DNA from 3 places in the Paenibacillus sp. FSL R5-0701 genome. Region 1 is predicted to be linked to each of the others. Evidence: riboswitches for the same ligand, from Rfam matches in the RefSeq annotation. Region 1 holds a riboswitch; each other region holds the start of a gene.
What was found. A riboswitch is a leader RNA that binds a small molecule or an ion and turns the genes downstream of it on or off. The one in region 1 is predicted to bind S-adenosylmethionine.
Positions count from the first base shown of each region.

Region 1 (7,055 bases):
GGTGATCGGTTCATAAGGCGTGTCTCCCCATACGGAGAGCAGTTCCGGACTATATAATCGTTGCCCTTCTGGAAGCCATTCCTCATCCAGTAACGCCTGAGCGTATAATGTATGTTCACCCGCCTCGTCTTCACGATTGGTAAACAGGCCAGGCCAATATTCAGCGCGCGAGCCACGATGGGGAACCAAACGTGCGAACTCCAACACTTGTGTGTGTACTTGCTCCACGCCAAACAACAGAGCATATAGGCCTTTGCCAAACATGATTCGCTCATCCAACTTGCCAAAATGTTCAATGACGCGTCCTGCGAGTCCTGCTCCTCGTCCAAGAGGGAAGACGATATGATTCAGACCGGCCAGATTATGCAGATGGAATGCGGGTTTGGAAAGTACTTCTTTTTGAAAATAAGGATGCTGCACGACTCGGCTCTCGATATAGTTCTGCTCATTAATAATTAATGCCACACTTAGCAGTGAACTGCATCGTTCCAGCCAAAAGCGTTCCCAAAACGGCGTCATAAACGCCGATACGTGAAAGTGCGACAAGAGATGGAAACAGCTTCGTCCGATGCGACGGCTGTTCATATACAGCAGAAGCTGGGGATATGCATCCTGGAAAATGAGTGCATTGCATCGCTCCAGCAGCCGATACATACGCTCGCGATCGCTTTGATTCTGCAGATTATGCATCAAGTCACTCTGAAGATCTGTCATGTGATATCCGCCGTTGCGAGAGACCATATGGGCCAGCAGTGCCCAATGCAGTTCGGGATATTGCTCATAACATTCCAGATAGGCTGCCGTGCGGGTGATATTACTCCGATTGTGCTCCTGGGTCAGTGTCTTAATCTCTTCCAGAATGATGCAATCTTCTTCACAGACGAGTGCGCTTTGAACCTGGTCCGTGCGTGCAAAAGATTTGCTGCTGGCAGGTAACAAACGCTCCACCTCAGACTGTAAGGCAGCTGCCGTATCGGTATCCCACTCGATGTCACGCAAAGGGTGACGAAGCTGTGCTGAAGCTTGCCATGCAGCCTGTTTGCCACGCCATATTTCCCGGGCAGCACCCGGAATGGAACGAACCATCTGCAGGAGGGACCCGTGATGTTGTTCGCTGGAAGAATCGGTTCTGGTGGAAGTCATGATGTGACATCCTTTCATGATGTTCTGGGTTTAATTTCACAGACCATGTGGTTATTCTAAGTATGCGCTGATTATTTGACTTCCACTCGCCAATTTGCTTCACTTAGGGTAAGACAAGGTACAGAAAGGGAGATGAACCGAATGGAACAGATTACTTCCAAACCGGCTTTTGATGTAGCCATCCAATCCCCACGTTTGACGATTGCCGTATTCAAGGCAGACTGGTGTGGTGACTGCAAATACATCGATCCGTTTATGCCTGAGGTTGAAGAGAAATATGCACGTGAACTGACTTTGATTGAGGTCGATGTGGATCAGGTTGGAACTGTTAGTGAAGAACAGAATATTCTTGGCATCCCAAGCTTTGTGGCGTATACAGATGGCCGCGAACTGGTACGGTATGTGAACAAGCTGCGCAAGTCGAGAGAAGAGATTGAGCAGTTCCTGGATCGCGCAGTTGAGGTGTACAACACGATCCATAAATAATGTTATATAAGTTTGATAAATTTACATAGACACTCCGATGACAGAATAACCTTCCGATCGCTGTTATCTCCAGATTTCTTTGATCCCTTTTATAAAGGGGGAAATCTGGGGATAAAGGCGAACGCTTCGCTTCTTCTGGTTATTTCTGTCCTCTCCGCTATTGTGTAAATGTTTCATTGAACTTATATAAAAGTATGAGAGGTTCATGTTGTAAAAGGGTATAATACAAAGAACGCCATTTCTCTTGAAATAGGGAAATGGCGTTTGTGTGTTCGACTTGTTCTATATAAGAAACGTTTCTGTACATATCACCAATGACCTGTGGGTCATTATTTCACCAGACGTTAACATTTTGTCACAAAGCGCGACGTCAATGAACATTTTATCCGGTATAATGAATTTAGTTGTGAAATAAGTGTCAAAGTACCGAAACAAGCGGAGAATATTCTTCGCCATCTTAAACCAACAGCGGGTGAGAAAAAATTGAAACACTTAACTTTGTTTAAATGGTTAACCGTATTAACCTGTCTTGTCATGTTTCTGGCCACTTTTGGTGGAGGCATTGTAACCAAAACGGAATCGGGCCTTGGCTGCGGAACGGAATGGCCTTTATGTAACGGAAAACTCGTTCCCGCACATACTGTGGCTTCACTCATTGAATATTCCCATCGCGCTGTAAGTGCACTGGCTGGACTGTTGTCCATTGCCTCGTTTGTGGCTTTTCTGCGATTCGGCAAGTCACGCCGTGACCTGCAATTGTTTTCTTTCTTAACTCTGGTATTTGTTATCGTCCAGGGAATCATGGGGGCTTTTGCCGTCGTCTTCTCCCAATCTTCAGCAGTCATGGCACTGCATTTCGGCTTTGCACTGATTGCTTTTGCCAGTTCCCTAATGATGGCGCTGGGCATAAGGCAGGAGGCCAAAGATGGTGGATTGGAGCGCCTGAATAAATACCCTCGGGTCACTAAAAAATTCAGGAATCTGGTCTGGTTCTCCACCATTTACACATATCTCGTGGTATACACGGGTGCATTTGTGAGCCACACGGATTCTGCCGGCGGATGTTCCGGATTTCCGCTCTGTAACGGGCAGATTATTCCTGAGCTTTCAGGTGGGGTAGCGGTTGCTTTTGCTCACCGTGCAGCAGCTGCGTCGCTCGTGATTGTTATCGCAATCCTGGGTCACTTCGCTTACCGTAATCATCCGGACAACAAGGAAATGCGTACTCTTGGTGTGGTATCCGTTGTTCTTATTCTGATGCAAGTAGTCATTGGTATTTTCATGATGGTGACAATGAACCGTCCGGAAGTATACATGTTCGTAGCTCTTGCTCATATGCTGGATATTGCCCTATTGTTCGGAATCTTAACGTATATGAGTTTCCTGGTGTACAAGCTGCATCGCCCGGTTAATCGATTCTAAGACATAGCTCCATTCTTTTGGGCTAAACATGAAAGTCCACCATCCAGTGATGTACATCATTGGACAGGTGGACTTTGTTTGATGTCAGTGGGATCAGGGCAACCTATGGCATGCAGCAATTACACGGAATGGATGATGTTTTTACGTTTACGGTGATGAATTCTTGTTGATTTGGAAAAGAGGAGGTTAGATATGCTACGAACGTTGTTGGGGGAAAAGCCACGTATAAACGAAGGTAAATTGAAGGCAGCGATGGACGCAATGGCGCATACGCTTGAGCTATTTCAGCGACAAATGCATGTAGACCATGATCCCACGCATGACTATCGAAAGCTGTATGTGTGGACGCAGGGACTCATCTCCTCACTGGATGAACTGGAGCAAAGCTGTTTCGCTGCTGCTCATTTTCGCAAAAAGGTCGTTGCAGGTTCAACGAACGATATGACGCCGACTGAAAAAGCCGAGTATGCCCGATATGTGTATTTCTACAAAGATGGCTTTATCCGCTGCTTTGCCATTCTGGATAAAGTGGGCACGGTATTAAATGAAATATTCCAGCTGAATACTTCCAATACCAAAGCGCATTTTTCTTATTTTACGGTGTTAAGGCAGTTCGATTATGCGAGGGAGCATCATGATCTTGCGTTGCAATTAATACAGATCAAGGACTCTTATCGTGAACCGATGAGCAAGCTGCGCAAACGACGTAATATGGAAATTCACTACATGAACTCTGAAATGCATGATGATCTGTGGCAGTTACATCAGACCCTGCAAGGTAAAGTGAAATTGGAGGATCTGAATCAGCATGTGCAGGAAATGCGTCAGGGCGTGGATATGGTCTGTGAAACGTTAACAGCCTCTTATAGTTATATCAACAAAATATGGAAAAGAAATAATTCCCTTTGACAAATCGGAATACTTGGAATATACTGAGTTTCAATTAGAATGTTACAGTGACAAAGATTGAACTGATATTTCAAAAGTTACGTTCACATTATAAAGCATAAACTACATGAACTTATAAAATCCTACAACAACATATTTCTTATCGAGAGCGGCGGAGGGACAGGCCCGATGAAGCCCGGCAACCGATTTGTAACGACATGATACATGTATCATTCGTTATAGATGTTAGGTGCTAATTCCTACAAAATGGTGCAAGACACGATTTTGGCAGATGAGAAGGTATATTCTTTCACGTAAAGAGCCCTCTTTGTATCTGCAAAGGGCTCTTTTTTTGTACTTTAAGGGGAGTTTTCCTTTAGATCGGGTAAAGATACATGTAGGTGGTTGGAAAGGGGCAAGTGCGATTGATTGAATTAAAAGGTTTAACGAAAACGTACGGCAAAGGGGCAAAATCTACAACAGCGTTGTCCGAGCTGAATTTGAGCATCCAAAAGGGCGAAATCTACGGAGTGATTGGTCATTCCGGAGCGGGCAAAAGCACATTGATTCGCTGTATTAATTTGCTGGAACGGCCTACGGAGGGTGAAGTATGGGTTGACGGAATCAACCTGACTGAACTGAGCAAAACCGAATTGCAGCAACAGAGACGCAAAATCGGGATGATTTTTCAACACTTTAATCTGTTATCCTCGGCAACGGTATATGACAATGTAGCTTTTCCACTAAAGCTTGTGAATACACCCAAGGAAGCCATTGATCGCAAAGTGAAGGAAATGCTGGCACTGGTTGGTCTGGAACACCATAGCAGCAAATATCCGGCTCAATTATCGGGTGGCCAGAAACAACGTGTAGGGATTGCAAGAGCACTTGCAAGTGATCCAAATGTACTTCTCTGTGATGAGGCTACTTCGGCACTTGATCCGCAGACGACAAATTCAATCCTGAAGTTATTACTCGACATTAATGAAAAGTACAACCTCACGATTGTACTGATTACACATGAGATGCATGTCATTCAGAACATCTGTGACAAGGTAGCTGTTATTCATCAAGGTGGCATTGTGGAACAGGGACCTGTAACAGACGTGTTCCTGAAGCCGAAACATGCGATTACGCGGGACTTCATGATGCGTGACCATGAAGCTGGACTTGCTCTGGAAGAGACCGCTCTGGCGAATGCAGGCGTTGAATTGCAGGCAGGTGTTGCTTCCAAACTTGTGAAGATATCTTTTCTGGGTAACAAAACGTATGAAGCGATTCTGTCCAGGACGGTACGTAAGACGGGTGTTGATTTTGCCATCCTGCAAGGAACAATCTCTACGATTAAACAGGTTCCTTATGGACAGCTGACCGTTCGGTTCGAGGGTGATTCAAATGCGATTGATCGGACGATATCAGAATTAACCGCTGAGGGACTTGATGTGGAGGTGCTTCGTTAGATGGATTTTTCAACCGTACGCTGGGAAGAGGTTGGTAAAGCTTCCATAGAGACACTGCAAATTTTGGGTGTATCAGGCTTGTTTACCGTTATCTTAGGTTTGCCGCTCGGAGTTCTGCTGTTCATGACGGCTAGATCTTCTTCGATCAAGTCACGGGCAGTGTACACTATACTATCACTTATTGTTAATATTCTGCGCTCAGTCCCATTTATCATATTGATTGTTGCTCTTATTCCATTCACTCGTATACTCGTTGGTACAGCTACAGGAGTGTTAGGTGTTATACCACCTTTAGTTATTTCAGCAGCTCCTTACTTTGCTCGATTGGTGGAGACAACGTTGCGAGAAGTTGATCGGGGTGTCATTGAAGCGGCACAGTCGATGGGTGCATCGACCGGACAGATTGTAAGACGGGTGTTACTGCCTGAGGCACTGCCTGGACTGCTTGCTGGTATAACGATCACCATTGTTACGCTCGTCTCCTATACGGCGATGGCGGGCATGGTTGGCGGTGGAGGACTGGGAACACTGGCAATCAACTATGGATACTTCCGTTATCAAAATGAAATCATGATTATATCCGTAGTGTCGATGATCATTCTAGTGCAAATTCTCCAGATGGCTGGAGATCGCTTGGTTACATTTTTCACCAGGAAATAACACATAGATAACATGATGGATATGCATTTATGCGGATGCCACATGACAAAAATGACTAGAGAAGGGGTTTTACACATGAAAAAATGGTCTTTTGCTTTACTTAGTCTTATGTTGATTGCGGTTCTCGCAGCTTGCGGAAACAACAAGGACTCGGATAGCGGCGCAGACAATTCAGCAGGTGCACCACGCACGGTTGAATTGAAAGTTGGAGCTTCACCTACACCACATGCAGAGATTCTGGAAAGCATCAAGCCTGAACTGGAAGCACAAGGTATTCGTTTGCAAGTCGTTACATTTAATGACTATGTACAACCTAACCAGCAACTTGCTGACAAAAAATTGGATGCAAACTTCTTCCAGCATCAGCCTTACCTGGACACAGAGAATAAAGAACGTGGATTCAACCTCGTTTCTGTAACGCCTGTTCATGTTGAACCTTTTGGTGGATACTCCAAAAAGATTAAGTCTTTGGATGAATTGGCTGACGGAGCAAAAGTAGCAATTCCAAATGACCCATCCAATGGTGGACGTGCACTGTTGCTGCTCGCGAAGGAAGGTATTATTACGCTGAAAGACAACACAAATATTTCATCTACGATTCAAGATATCACAGCCAATCCGAAGAACCTGGATATCATTGAGCTGGATGCAGCCATGATGCCTCGTCAATTGGATGAAGCGGATCTGGTATTCATCAACGCTAACTATGCGCTTGAAGCGAACCTGAATCCGGCGAATGATGCTTTGCTGATCGAAGATCTGCAAGGTAACCCATACGCAAACATCCTCGTTTCCCGTGAGGACAACAAGGATGCAGATGCAATCCAAAAACTGGCTGCTGCTTTGCACTCCGAAGAAGTGAAAACATTCATCAAAGAACGTTATAAAGGTGCAGTTGAACCTGCAACTGAATAATTCACAATATGTATGATATGATGTGAAGCTATTAACAATAAGCCGTATATCTCTCCAGAAGAGATATACGGCTTATTTTAT
Region 1 covers NZ_CP150230.1:5,751,182-5,758,236, reverse strand. The annotation lists gene MKZ13_RS25425 (DUF2515 family protein) at 1-1,143, opposite strand, end outside; gene MKZ13_RS25420 (thioredoxin family protein) at 1,285-1,629, shown strand; gene MKZ13_RS25415 (heme A synthase) at 2,128-3,051, shown strand; gene MKZ13_RS25410 (Cthe_2314 family HEPN domain-containing protein) at 3,244-3,960, shown strand; SAM riboswitch class I at 4,097-4,238, shown strand; gene MKZ13_RS25405 (methionine ABC transporter ATP-binding protein) at 4,365-5,399, shown strand; gene MKZ13_RS25400 (methionine ABC transporter permease) at 5,400-6,059, shown strand; gene MKZ13_RS25395 (MetQ/NlpA family ABC transporter substrate-binding protein) at 6,135-6,974, shown strand.

Region 2 (7,055 bases), 370 kb from region 1:
GCTATGAGAAGTGTGAACCCCAGTTATAGTGAATTTGATGTTATCTTCATCAATGTGAACGATATGGCACAAGCGGATAAGGTTGCCTCGGAATTAAATGAGCAATTTAAAGATTTCGCTTCGGTAGTTACTCAGAAGACATTGCTTGATTCCGTTTACGTGGAAGCTGCTAACATCCTGATCTATCCGATGAGCCTCATTGGATTGTTGTTTATTACTGTGACGTTCATCATTATTTTCAGTACCTGTAGAATCAATATTCGTAAAGAAAGCAGAACGTACGGGATATACAAATCGCTGGGAATGACATCCCGCCAAATCAGGTTATCGCTCACCATGGGAATGTTCATACTGTCCTCCGTGGGAGCCATACTGGGTATTTTCGTCGGCGTATATCTGCTACCTCTTCTACTCGAAATGGTCCTTTCCGGTTATGGTATCGTACAACTTCCACTGATCCTGCATTGGGGTGGCATGGTACTGTTCACCTGTCTAACCATCATTGCAGCCAGTCTTGGCTCATGGTTCTCTTCAAGAATCATTCGGGAAGCATCGCCACGTATGCTGGTTATCGAATAATGTAATAAGGATGCCTTAACACAATAAAACAAGCCCTTCCATACCTCTATAGGATGTGGAAGGGCTTGTTATTATGATAAGAACTATTTCCGCCACTTCTTCGCAAGTTCACCAATCTGATGTGGGGTAGTGCGGCAACAACCACCAATAATTTGCGCGCCCGCCGCAACCCACTGCTCAGAAGCATCACTCATACTGCCACATGTACCCTGTCCGCTCCACGTCTTCGTTGCCGCATCGTATACTTCTCCTGAGTTCGGATACACAATAACAGGTTTATCGCTGGTACGGCTCAAAATACCCACTGCTTCCCTCACCACTTCCATCGGAGCACAGTTCAGGCCAATCGCCGCAATCTGCGGCTCAGAGCCAAACTTCTGTGCACATACCTCAAGCGGTGTGCCCTCGCTGATGCTTGTCCCGTCTTTTAAAGAAAAAGATAACCAGGCATACGCATGAGGAAACTCCTTCAGTACATCAACCAGCACCTGTGCTTCCTGCAAGGAAGGAATCGTCTCAAAAGCCAGAATATCTGCACCTGCTTCAAGCAACGCTGCCATACGTGGTCGATGGAAAGCAGCCAACGTCACATCCGACACGCCGTAATGTCCCACATACTCTGAACCATCCGCCAGATAGGCGCCGTACGGCCCAACGGACCCGGCAATAATTGGACGTGGACGAGCACAATCTCCTTCATGATCTACTGTACGATCTGTTATTTGCTCCTCATTCTCCACCGTCTCGGCACGTACCGGAGGAGCTTCTACAAGCTGACCTGTTGAGCTTTCTCTCCCTACTAAATCACTCTGCACTTCCACCCATACGGCATCTCTCGCTTTTGCAGCCAACTCCACCGTCTTGCGGATCAGCTCCAGTGCTGCCTGTTCATCGATTCCTCTCTTGCTGAAGCCATCCACCGTCGCCTGATAACTGGATGTAATTGCACAGTCGGCTCCTGCGCGGAAATAATCCGCATGGACCTGAACGATAACATCCGGATTCTCAAGCAACACACGAGCCGACCAGAGCGGATCATCCAGATTACATCCATGCTGTTCAAGTTCCGTTGCCAACGCTCCATCCAGAATCATGACTGGATGTTCACGCAGGATCTGTTCTATCGGGTTAGTCTGTTGTGCTTGCGTCATGTACTTGTCCTCTTTTCTTATTCACACGTTCTGTCAGATAATAAGCAGCGTAACATAATGCGATAAACGGAACCCCACAATACAGCGCAATTCGCTGTGTCGGGTCAAAGGCAATACCTATGCATGAAGCCAGGCATAATATAAATGAAACAATCGGTACCACCGGATAGAGTGGTGTGCGGTACACCAGATCTTTGACCGCATGGCCTTCACGGATATATTGTCTGCGGAACATGTATTGGGAGGCACTGATGCTCATCCATACTGCAACAACAGCCAGACCTGAAATGGAAACCAGTGTTATATATACGGTACCTGGCGCAATGATGCTGGACAGCAAGGCCAGCGCACCACCTACCATGCTGATCAGAAGTGCATTCAGTGGTACCCCACTTTTGGTCAATTTGGCAAACCACGGAGAGATCGTTCTTTTGTCAGCCAAAGACCAGAGCATCCGTGAAGATGCATACAAGCCCGAATTGGCAGCAGAGAGAATCGCCGTCAGAATAACAAAGTTCATAATGTCTGCTGCATAGGGTACACCCACCCGTTCCATTACCGCTACAAACGGACTTTCCAGTACACTGGCATCCGACATGGGCAGTAAGGCCGACAAGATAATGATCGTTCCGATGAAGAAAATAACTAAACGCCACAGCGTTGTATGAATAGCCTTCGGTATCGTCTTTTCCGGGTTCTCCGTCTCACCGGCAGCAATGCCGATTAATTCGGTGCCTGAGAAGGCAAAGTTTACAGCAAGCATGGTCATCAATATCGCTGTAGCCCCATGAGGGAACCACCCGGATGCGGTAATGTTCGATAGAAACGGCGCTGGTTCAGCATCCGCCATCGGAATGAACCCAAACATGGCTGCGCCACCGATAATAATGAAGATTACGATAGTCACTACTTTTACAGATGAGAACCAGAACTCGGATTCCGCAAATAATTTCACCGTTAAAGCGTTAAACAGAAAGATCATCAGGGCAAAGAGCGCGCTCCATATCCATACGTTCACCGATGGGAACCAGCGCTGCATCAGCAATCCGGCGGCTGTGAATTCGGAGCCAAGCGCAACAGTCCAGGTTAACCAGTATAACCAAGCCACCGTGTAGCCTGTTGCTGGTCCGATATATTTGGCTGCATAACTATGAAATGCTCCCGTCTCTGGCATATGAACAGACAGTTCACCAAGACAGAGCATCACCAGATATACAACGATGGCTCCGATCAGATAGGACAGAATGGTACCCAGTGGTCCCGCTTGCTGAATGGTGTAACCTGAGCTGAGGAATAATCCCGTTCCAATAACTCCTCCGAGAGAGAGCATGACCACATGCCGTGCCTGCATTTTCCGCTGAAAATGCCCTTTGTCGTTGTTGTTCTCCATACCTGCTGCTCCCCTACTTCTTCATCCAGAAAAAACAAAAAAGACCCACTCTGCCTAAAGAGTGCGCCGTTACTGACAAATAAAAACAAACGCTCCTATCTATCAGGCTTTCACCCGCTGGAATTAGCACAGTATCCTTCAGATCTGTTGCTGAGGTTTCTAAGGGCCAGTCCCTCCACCTCTCTGGATAAGAAAATGATTTTTTATAAATATAGCGATCTATCATGAATGTGTCAACATTTAAATCATAAATGAAACACATCGCTATTCGGTGGATGATCCCGGATTGGTAATGCTAATCTTCACATCGTACGTAATTGGCACGGTACTAAAAATGTTATCCCAATCATCTTTGACTTTCTTCCATGTTTTGGGCTCTTTAATACGTAAGCTATCCCGAAAATCCGCAACATCCACTTTGTAGGTATGCTGCAGCTTGTATAACACCTGACGAATCTGTTGTTCCGCCAGTTCAGCAAATTCTTTTTCCAGTTCCCCGCGATAAGCCCCTTTTTCCTCTCTTTCGGGAGCACGCCAATCCTCCATTAACCAGCCTTCGGATTCGGTCTTTACATGGAATGAAATATCATTGCCAACAACCTTGGGAATTACTTTTGTTTTCTTCTTTTTCATTTCATATACAACAGTGAATCCCTCTTTGTTGTAAGTCTTCAAGACGCCTCCTCTTTCCTTAGGCCTGAGCCACGATAAACCTTCCAGATCCGTTTGACTTAGTTCTCCAATAAACTTGGTTGTTTTCCCATCGAATATGCTGCCACCTGAGAACTTGCCCTCTCCATTGGAGTACAGTACATTCTGGAGCAAGAAACTGGAACCAGATTGCATTTGGGCATCTAATTTGGAGAGCAAAACAGGGTCAAGGATTTTGTTGGACAAGTATGAATTACCGGTAATTCCTGTTAGATAAAATGCTGGAATCCGAGAGGGATCATCCGAAGTCAGGACATCCACGGCGCGATGATGACTTATCAGCACCAGACAATTTGGACGAATATCGTTATCCCGAAGTACAAAATCCAGCAGCTGGTCCAGACCATACTTTTTGGCAATATCCTTGGAGACAACGATGACCTTTAGATGATGTCCGATAAGTGGACGGTCTCGCCTTAGTGCAAACTGACGAAAGATTTGCAGCAACGAATCTCCAGTAAGCTGTTCATTGGAATAGGAAGTCTTTCCCGAAGCAGGTGAACCGGATTGTCCGCCCTGTTTACTGTTCGAACCGCCCGTCCCGGGAGCAATCTGCACGGTAGCCGTTATATAATTATTCTTTGGATACTTTCCTCCCTGGGCAGCGATGTCCTTCTCAAATTCTGTTTCTTTCGCGATATCGATCCCGAGACCAACATAGACACTTAGTTCCTCGATCTCCCTACTGCTCCAGCATCCGGATATTACCAGAAGAACGGACAAAGCAAAGGCTACACGTAAAAGCATAAAAATACGAATCATGCTTGCTTGCCTCCCTTTTTGCGAATCAGACTTATTAACAGCAGCAACAGAGGTAAAATGGCAAAAAGAAGCACGGATAGATTGCCCAACATATCACCCAGTGCAAAAGTTTCATCCACGGTTTTCGGCATTAATGCTGTTAGATATATTACTGGCAGAAAGGCGTACATAATGACCTTGATCTTCTTCGTACGAAATAAATCCCGAATGCCCACCGAAGCGCAATAGTGTGTGATCGTGAAACTCGAGAAGATCTGCATAATCCAGATGACCAGTAGCAGGGATTCGAACCGTTCAAAGATCAAACCTTGAATCTCGAAGCTTCTAACCAGATCGAGCGTGGGCCAAGTACGTGTTTTGATGCCGTCGAGTGACAGACTGCCTACAACCATCACAACAGTAATCAGATAAATCATAGTCGATATGATGATGCCCCAGCTCATGGCTACATTGCTCTTTTTGGGATTTTTCATATAAGCAGTCATGACAAACATGACTTCGTACCCCGTGTAAGCCAGCAACGAAGGTTTCAAACCTTTGAGGACTGGCATGATACCCTCTCCGAGTACGGGTCTCAGATTGCCGATCTCAAATAACTGATTACTAAGCAAAATTTCAATCACAAATATAATCAGTGTAATCGGCAAAATAATCTCAAATACACGCACAATAACAGCAAGTCCGCCGGAGATCAAATATATGCCAATCCACATAAACACCATCACAATGGCCCATGTCGGAGTACGCTCTAGCAAATACATGCCTGTCACTTCAGCCATGACCCTGATTTCGAATGCGGCAATCACCATAAAGTACATAATCATGGCGAATCCCAATATGTAAGCAATCCAGCTCCCCGTAATCTCACGGGTGAACTGGAACACTGTTTTCTCCGGAAATCTGCGACACAGGGTAACCAGAATAATTCCGACACCCGTGATAATCAGTCCCGACAGAATGATGGAGATCCAGACATCCGGTGTTCCGACAGCTTTACTCGTCGTTCGGGGGAGGGTCAGGATCCCAGCGCCAAGCATGTAATTAACAATAACTACGACGGCCTGCCTTGTGCTAATATTTCCTTCAGAACCGTTCACTTCATCCCACCTCATACCTCGTGATTTGCTTGATTTATTTTTTGCGGTCTTTATCTATTGGATTAGACATCTCGGGACGCTTCCTCATCATATTTAGCGGAGCACGGATAAAGAAATCCTTCCATTCCCCAAAGTGATAAGGAACGGCCGGTGCAACATAAGGTAGGCCAAAGCTCGAGAGTCTCGCAAGATGGGTACATATAAGGAGAAAGAACATAACCACGCCAAACAATCCGAGTACAGCTGCGCTAAACATGGCAGCAAATCGCAGAATTCGCAGTGTGATGCCGGCACTATAGACAGGGATCGTAAAGGAGGATATGGCGGTAACCGCAACAACGATGACCAGGAATTGGCTTATAATTCCTGCCTGTACGGCTGCCTGGCCGATAATCAGACCTCCAACGATACCTAGCGAGGGTGCAATCGGCTTAGGTAAACGAATGCCAGCCTCCCTCAATATCTCGATCGAAAGTTCCATGATCAGTACTTCGATGATTGAAGGAAACGGCACTCCCGTCCGCGTTTCAATGATCGTCAATACCAGCTTGGTTGGGATAAGTCCCGGATGGAACGAGATAAAAGAGATATAGAGCGCAGGAGCGAGCAAGGCCAGCATGGCGGACATAAAGCGCAGCATTCGCAGGAATGTTCCAGGAATCCATCGTTCATAATAATCCTCGGGAGATTGGAGCAACATGCTAAACGACACTGGCACAATTAAGACAAATGGCGTCCCATCCAATAAAATAGCCACTCGCCCTTCCAGTAAAGCACCCATCACCCGGTCTGGTCTTTCTGTATTCAACACTTGTTGAAACGGACTGAGCGTATTGTCTTCGATGAGCTGTTCAACATACCCAGATTCCAACATGGAATCCATATCCATCTCTTCAATTCGCTTTTGGACTTCCGCCACGAGATTAGGATCAGCAATATCCTGAATATAGGCAACAGCCAAATCTTTCTTGATCCGTGAACCTACTTCATACTTCTGAATAAAGAGGCTCTGATCACTACCATACCGACGTAAAATACCTGTGTTATCACTTAATTGTTCAGTAAAACCAATTCGGGGGCCACGGAGCAACCCCTCTGACACCGGTTCATTCACACCACGTGTTTTGATCTTATGAGCTCCAATTAACAGAGCCCCCGGCAATCCATCGACCAACAGTGCATTTTTGCCAAAAAGCACGCCAACTGCGACCTCTTGGAGGGACTTGGTCTCCTCAACCAGACTGACAGGTAGTAATTGCTCTTGCAGGTAGGCCGACAGTAAATGCGCATTATCCGGATGCAGGAACCCCTCCCGCTTAAGCTCTGGAACGCCTTCCAACATTAACGGTGTAATCAGGTGATCAT
Region 2 covers NZ_CP150230.1:6,123,809-6,130,863, forward strand. The annotation lists gene MKZ13_RS27065 (FtsX-like permease family protein) at 1-579, shown strand, start outside; gene mmuM (homocysteine S-methyltransferase) at 663-1,730, opposite strand; gene mmuP (S-methylmethionine permease) at 1,708-3,120, opposite strand; SAM riboswitch class I at 3,213-3,314, opposite strand; gene MKZ13_RS27080 (Ger(x)C family spore germination protein) at 3,385-4,593, opposite strand; gene MKZ13_RS27085 (GerAB/ArcD/ProY family transporter) at 4,590-5,690, opposite strand; gene MKZ13_RS27090 (spore germination protein) at 5,725-7,055, opposite strand, start outside.
Region 2: another riboswitch for S-adenosylmethionine. It lies ahead of mmuP (S-methylmethionine permease); the one in region 1 lies ahead of MKZ13_RS25405 (methionine ABC transporter ATP-binding protein).

Region 3 (7,055 bases), 3.3 Mb from region 1:
AAAGCCGTTTGTGTATACGATTACAGTCGTTATACGGTGCTGGAACAGCTGATGGATCGCAAGCTGAACTGGGGAGCTTGTGGAGAAAATCTGACAGTTGAAGGCTGTGCCGAAGAAGATGTCCGGATTGGTGATGTGTACGAGTTGGGCGAAGCCACAGTACAGGTCAGTCAGCCCAGACAACCTTGCTTCAAACTGGGTGCGAGGTATGACTATAAGGAGTTGCCTGTTTATTTTCAGGAGAGTGGACATACCGGCTTTTACTTTCGTGTACTGCAAGAAGGGGAGGTTCGGCCTTCATCGATATTTCGACGAATCAGCACCGATCCTTCATCCATGACGGTTCTTGAAGCCAATCGAATTATGCATCAGGGGAAAGAAGATATGGAAGATATTCAGGCGTTACTGGCCATACCTGCGCTGTCAGACAGCTGGAGGCAGACGTTAATGAAACGGTTGTCCAAGCTGGAGAACAAGTAGCAGGGTAATTATTGTGTCATCAAGTAAAGTAATCCGAATTCCTTTTTAAACTAACTTGGGAGTGTGACTAACATGACGATCTTAGGCGCAATTGAAGCAGGCGGAACCAAATTTGTATGTGGTATTGGCACAGAGAACGGAGAAGTTCTGGAACGCGTAAGTTTTCCAACAACAACACCGGAAGAGACAATGGCTCAAGTGATTTCATTTTTTGAAGGCAAAGGCATTGAAGCTCTGGGTGTAGGTTCATTCGGTCCGATTGATCCGATTGAAGGAAGCCCAACATATGGCTATATCACAACAACACCAAAACCACATTGGGGACAGTATAACGTGATTGGCAAGCTCAAGGAGCATTTTGATGTACCGATGACATTTGATACGGATGTGAATGGTGCAGCACTTGGAGAAGCAACCTGGGGCGCTGCACAAGGTCTTGAGAGCTGTCTGTATATCACTGTGGGTACAGGCATTGGTGCTGGCGCTGTGGTTGGCGGTAAAATGGTCCATGGATTGTCACATCCTGAGATGGGACATATCATTGTACGCAGACATCCGGAGGATACATACGAAGGTTTCTGTCCGTATCATGGTGACTGCCTCGAAGGTCTTGCAGCAGGACCAGCCATTAACAAACGTTGGGAGCAACCGGCTTATGAACTGCCTGCAGATCATAAAGCTTGGGAGATCGAAGCGCATTACCTGGCACACGCACTGATGAACTATGTCCTGATTCTCTCTCCGCAGAAAATCGTCATGGGTGGCGGAGTAATGAAGCAGGAGCATTTGTTCCCGATGGTGCGTAGCAAACTGCAGGAGTTGCTGGCAGGGTACGTTCAGCATCCGGCGCTTCAATCCGACATTGACCAGTATGTTGTTTCACCAGGACTTGGAGACAATGCGGGTCTGTGTGGTTCACTGGCGCTTGCCAAGTTGGCATTGAATAAATAGGTTATTAAGGGATTGACGAATTTTACCATTGTGGTATGATATGGGCAACAGCATAGTACGGTTAATGAGGAAGCACCTCTCTTGCATGGATTTTGCAGGAGGGGTGTTTTTTTGTGCTGCCTGTAGGTAGTATAACTAACCCGTATAGGCTGAAATGTTAAAGGGAGGGAACAGAAAATGGAAGTCATTTTCATGAACAGATTGTCCAAAATGTCAGATCAGAATGCAGAGTATGCACAGCTATGGATTGGGGAAGAGGAAGATAGTTGGCAGCTGGGATGGAGTCGCTACGAGGAAGGAGAGCGTGAGGACAGCATCTGGTATGAAGGGACTTCTTGGGAGGAGCTGCTTCATATTTACCGTCTTCAGCTTGCCATACAGATGAGTGAGGGGTACCGACCGCAGTTGCAGGGGTTATTTCATGAGAATGATGATCTGAAGTCACGCAGTTATGGTGGTCAGCGGCTCCATTGCTACAGTGAACTATACGGCAATGAGCAGTTATATACGGATCTGTGCACATGGCGCAGGAAGAGAGCTGTTTCTGACCGGAAGGCACCGTATTTTGTTGCAACAAATCGTCTGCTGCGTTTGATCAGTGCCTTTGTTCCGCAATCGCTGGATGAACTGATGCAACTGCCGGGCGTAGGAGAGAGCAAAGCGACTGAGTATGGTACGGAATGGATGGAGATTACAAGCGGGTTGGAGCGTTCAACGACATTCCCGCTGGACTGGGTATATACGGCGCTGAAGGAAGAAGAGTATGAGAGTTGGTTATACAAGCAGAGAGAGCAGAAGTACAAGCAGGAACTGGATAAGTTCACCACGCGCAAGCAGGTGCTTGAAGGCATGAAGGAAGGATATACGTTAGAAGAGATTGTTAATCGATCCGGATTATCCCGACGCGAATTGATTGAGCTGTTGGAGACACTGGATCTCGAAGGTTATGACACCGATTGTCTTCTTGATGTGGAGCTGGCAGTGATGCCAGAGAACGAACAAGAGGCCGTATGGAGTGCGTATGAGGAGCTGGGAGATACGTTCCTGAAGCCAGTATTACATAAGGTGTATGGAGGAGAGAAACCCGATGGAGGAAGTCTGGAGCAGGTCTATGAAAGACTGCGCATGATTCGAATCCGCTTTCGTCGGCACGCAGAGACAGAGAAGAATGCTGGTTAATGATCAGAAATGAAAAAAGACGAGGCGTTTCTCCCGGAGGAGCGCTTCGTCTTTGTTATTTCATATGAGTTCATACCCAGTCTTTCTTGCGGAAAATGAAGAACATGCTCAGGCCCAGGGTAACCATCAGGCCAATCACAACAAAATAGCTGTATTTCCAGTTAAGCTCTGGCATATTCGTAAAGTTCATGCCGTATATACCCGTAATGACCGTCAGCGGCATGAAGACCGTGGTAATAGCGGTAAATACACGCATGATCTCATTCGCCCGGTTCGCAATACTGGATTGGTAGGCTTCTCGCAAGTTGCCCATCAGGTCGCGATAAGTCTCAAAGGTTTCAGATATTTTTACAGCATTCTCATAGATGTCACTGAAATATTTTTGCAGTTGATCATCGATGAGACGCAGATCTTTTTTGTTCAGGGTGTTAATGACCTCTTTCTGAGGTCCAAGCACTTTTTTCAGCCACAGAATCTCACTGCGCAGCCCGATAATCTCATTTAGATGTGACTTTTTGGTGTGCATCAGAATGTCTTCCTCAAGCTTCTCGATCCGTGCTTCGATTCGGTCACCTACGGTGAAATAATTATCAACAATCAAGTCAACCAGCAAATACAGCAGACGATCCGGTGTACTGATTTCCTGTTCCCACAGGATTGGTTTCAGTGTGCGCAATTCGCTGACCTTTTGCTTGGTAACACTAATAATGAAATGTCTGCCGAGAAACAGGTTGACCGCACGTAGAAATATCTCTTCATCATCGAAACGGATGCTATTAATCACAATAAAATAATGGTTCTCATAAATTTCAATCTTCGGACGTTGTTCTTCGTCACTAAGACAGTCTTCCACAGCCAGATCATGCATTAAGAACAGCGGCTGAAGTACCGCCAAATCGTCTACGTCTGCATCAATCCAGTAAAATCCTTCCGCTGGTGGAGTCAGCGCCTGCTGAATGTCGTCCACCGGAATAAATACACCGTTGTTTACCAACCGGATTTTCATCGTTAATCTACTCCTTCTGCACCCGCCAACTTGGCGGATATTATCATTATGGGCGCAAAAAGAACAAATCAGCCGGTCGGCAGCGGAGCCTGGAGATCAGGGCTGCGTTCACTATATAATCAAACGGAAGTCACGTCCCGCTGCCGGCATGCTGATGTCAATTCTCTATGCAGTTTGTCGGAATTCGGCTGCCAGTCAGGCCTCGGGTCGCCATCCATTTAATATGTCACCTCTCACATAAGGGTTTATAACACCTTGTTTAGTATACCGCTGGTACAAGGTGCTTTCAAGCGCAAAAATGTGTCTATTTCGCGCCCTGAGGCAGTGTATGACAATGGATGATGAACGGTTCCGATCTGGGAAGCAGACATCGAACTGCATCTTGACGTGAGGGCATTAATGTAATAAAGTAGACGGTGAACCATATTTAATTACAATCTAATACAGCGAAATCTTATCAAGAGTAGGTGGAGGGACTGGCCCGATGAAACCCGGCAACCGGCGGTATACCGCACGGTGCTAATTCTTGCAGCGACTAAGTGTCAAGTGGCACTGTTGTAACTGAGAGATGAGAGAGGCGCATATCTTTTTTACATATGACCTTTCTCGAAATCCGAGGAAGGTCTTTGTTATATGCCCCGACTTCTCAGCAGTGATTTTCGCTAAGGAACTTGAGGTTGTTTGTAACGTTGGATGAAAGAGCAATTCAATGTTTTTACAAGCTCAAGGCAGTCTATAACTGTATTGATGTGAAGACATCAAGCCAGGGGTGGCTGCATCTATCTATGCACAAGGAGGAGTTAGATTTATATGCCAATCAAAATACCCGATACTCTACCAGCAAAAGAAGTACTTGAAGGAGAGAATATCTTCGTCATGGATGAAACTTCTGCATATCAGCAGGATATTCGTCCACTCCGTATCGCTATATTAAACCTGATGCCCACAAAGGAAACGACCGAAACACAATTGCTTCGTCTGGTGGGAAACACGCCTATTCAGGTGGATGTCGTTCTCGTACATCCCAAATCCCATACGTCGAAGAATACGTCTCAGGAGTATTTGGATCTGTTCTATAAAACCTTTGATGAGATTGAGCACCGCCGTTTCGATGGAATGATCATTACGGGTGCACCGGTGGAACAGATGGATTTCGAAGACGTGAACTATTGGAATGAAATCCAGGAAATCTTCGAATGGACCAAAACCAATGTGACTTCAACCCTCCACATATGCTGGGCTTCCCAGGCGGGTTTATACCATCATTTTGACGTACCCAAGGTTGCACTTGATGAGAAGTGTTTTGGGGTTTTCCCACATACCATCAATAAACCACATGTTCCGTTGTTGCGTGGGTTCGATGAAGTATTCAACGTTCCACATTCCCGTCATACGGAAGTGAGACGCGAAGATATTGAAAAGAATACGAATTTAGAGATTTTGGCTGAATCCGAGGAAGCGGGGATTTTCCTGGTTGCTACCAAAGACGGCAAACAGATTTTTGCCACAGGACATGCCGAGTATGACCCGTTCTCATTAAAATGGGAGTATGACCGGGATGCAGCCAAAGGGTTGGATATCGCATTGCCTAGACATTATTATCCGAATGACGACCCTTCCCGTGTGCCACCGGCTACTTGGCGCGCTCATGCCAACTTATTATTCTCTAACTGGCTCAATTACTATGTGTATCAAGAAACACCTTACGATATTGGCCCGCAAATCTAATCGAGATTACAGGAGGATGCAGCAATGGAAGACAACAACAAGTTGAAAATCGAAAGCCGCTTAGCACAAATTGGGTCCATCAATGAACCGGTAACAGGCGCCATTAACTTTCCGATCTATCAATCCACTGCGTTTCGCCACCCGAAGCTTGGACAAAGCACGGGATTTGATTATATTCGTACGACTAATCCAACCCGTAAAGTATTGGAAGAAGCCGCCGCAGCGCTGGAGTCCGGTGATGCAGGGTTTGCCTGTAGCTCGGGAATGGCCGCGCTGCAAACGATCTTTGCCATGTTTGGTCAAGGGGATCATCTGATTGTATCGCTGGATCTGTATGGTGGAACCTATCGTCTGCTGGAACGTATTCTGTCCCGTTTCGGCGTAACTGCTAGTTATGTGGATACGAATGACCTTGCAGCACTGGAGAAGGTTCGTCAGCCGAATACCAAAGCTGTATTTATTGAGACACCAACCAATCCACTGATGATGATCACCGATGTGGAAGCCGTTGCTTCCTGGGCGAAAGGTTACAACCTGTTGACCATTGTTGACAACACGTTGTTGACTCCATTTTTCCAACGTCCGATTGAACTGGGTGCCGATATCATCATTCATAGCGCTACCAAATATCTGGGCGGACACAATGATGTGCTCGCCGGACTAATTATTACCAAAGGTGAGGCGTTATCTGCAGAGATGGCGTTCCTGCATAATTCCATTGGAGCGGTATTATCTCCAAGTGACTCCTACCAGTTGATGAAAGGTATGAAAACGCTGGCTCTTCGCATGGAGCGTCATGAGCACAATGCACTTACGATTGCTAAATACTTGCTTGAGCACCCAGCGGTGGTTGAAGTGTATCATCCAGGCCTATCCGATCATCCGGGGTATGAGATACAGAACAAACAATCCACGGGTAACACAGGTATCTTCTCTTTCAAAGTGAAGGATGCACGTTATGTTGAACCGTTGCTGCGTCATATCCAACTCATTGCTTTTGCCGAAAGTCTCGGCGGAGTTGAATCACTCATGACTTATCCGGCAGTACAGACTCATGCGGATATTCCGCTTGAAATTCGTGAAGCCGTAGGTGTGGATGATCGTCTGCTCCGGTTCTCCGTAGGCATTGAACATGCGGATGATCTGATTGCAGATCTCGGCAATGCTCTGACAGCTGCACAACAGGAAGTGGAAGGAGGCGTGCACTCATGAGTGATTCCAACAACAAGCCCAATTCCGAGTTGAAATTTGATACCAAATTGCTGCATTTTGGAGATGAAATTGACAAAACGACTGGAGCCTCCAGTGTACCGATCTATCAAGCATCAACCTTCCACCATTTTGATATCTTCAATCCGCCTCAGCATGACTACAGTCGTTCGGGTAATCCGACACGTCAGGCTCTGGAAGATTACATCACATTGCTGGAGGGCGGCGCACGAGGCTTTGCCTATTCTTCGGGGATGGCTGCGATCTCAAGCGTGTTCATGATGTTCTCCGCAGGGGATCACATGATTGTGACGGAAGACGTATATGGAGGTACGTATCGTTTGCTTACTTCCATATTAAGCCGTATGCAGATTGAGACAACCTTTGTAGACATGACCAATATAGATGAAGTAAAAGCGGCACTCAAGCCAAACACCAAGGCAGTTTATATGGAAACACCGTCCAATCCTACACTGCGGATTACGGATATCGCTGCTGTAAC
Region 3 covers NZ_CP150230.1:1,953,522-1,960,576, forward strand. The annotation lists gene MKZ13_RS09205 (MOSC domain-containing protein) at 1-480, shown strand, start outside; gene MKZ13_RS09210 (ROK family protein) at 553-1,431, shown strand; gene MKZ13_RS09215 (HRDC domain-containing protein) at 1,609-2,610, shown strand; gene corA (magnesium/cobalt transporter CorA) at 2,681-3,616, opposite strand; SAM riboswitch class I at 4,068-4,191, shown strand; gene metA (homoserine O-succinyltransferase) at 4,427-5,344, shown strand; gene MKZ13_RS09230 (PLP-dependent transferase) at 5,369-6,556, shown strand; gene MKZ13_RS09235 (aminotransferase class I/II-fold pyridoxal phosphate-dependent enzyme) at 6,553-7,055, shown strand, end outside.
Region 3: another riboswitch for S-adenosylmethionine. It lies ahead of metA (homoserine O-succinyltransferase); the one in region 1 lies ahead of MKZ13_RS25405 (methionine ABC transporter ATP-binding protein).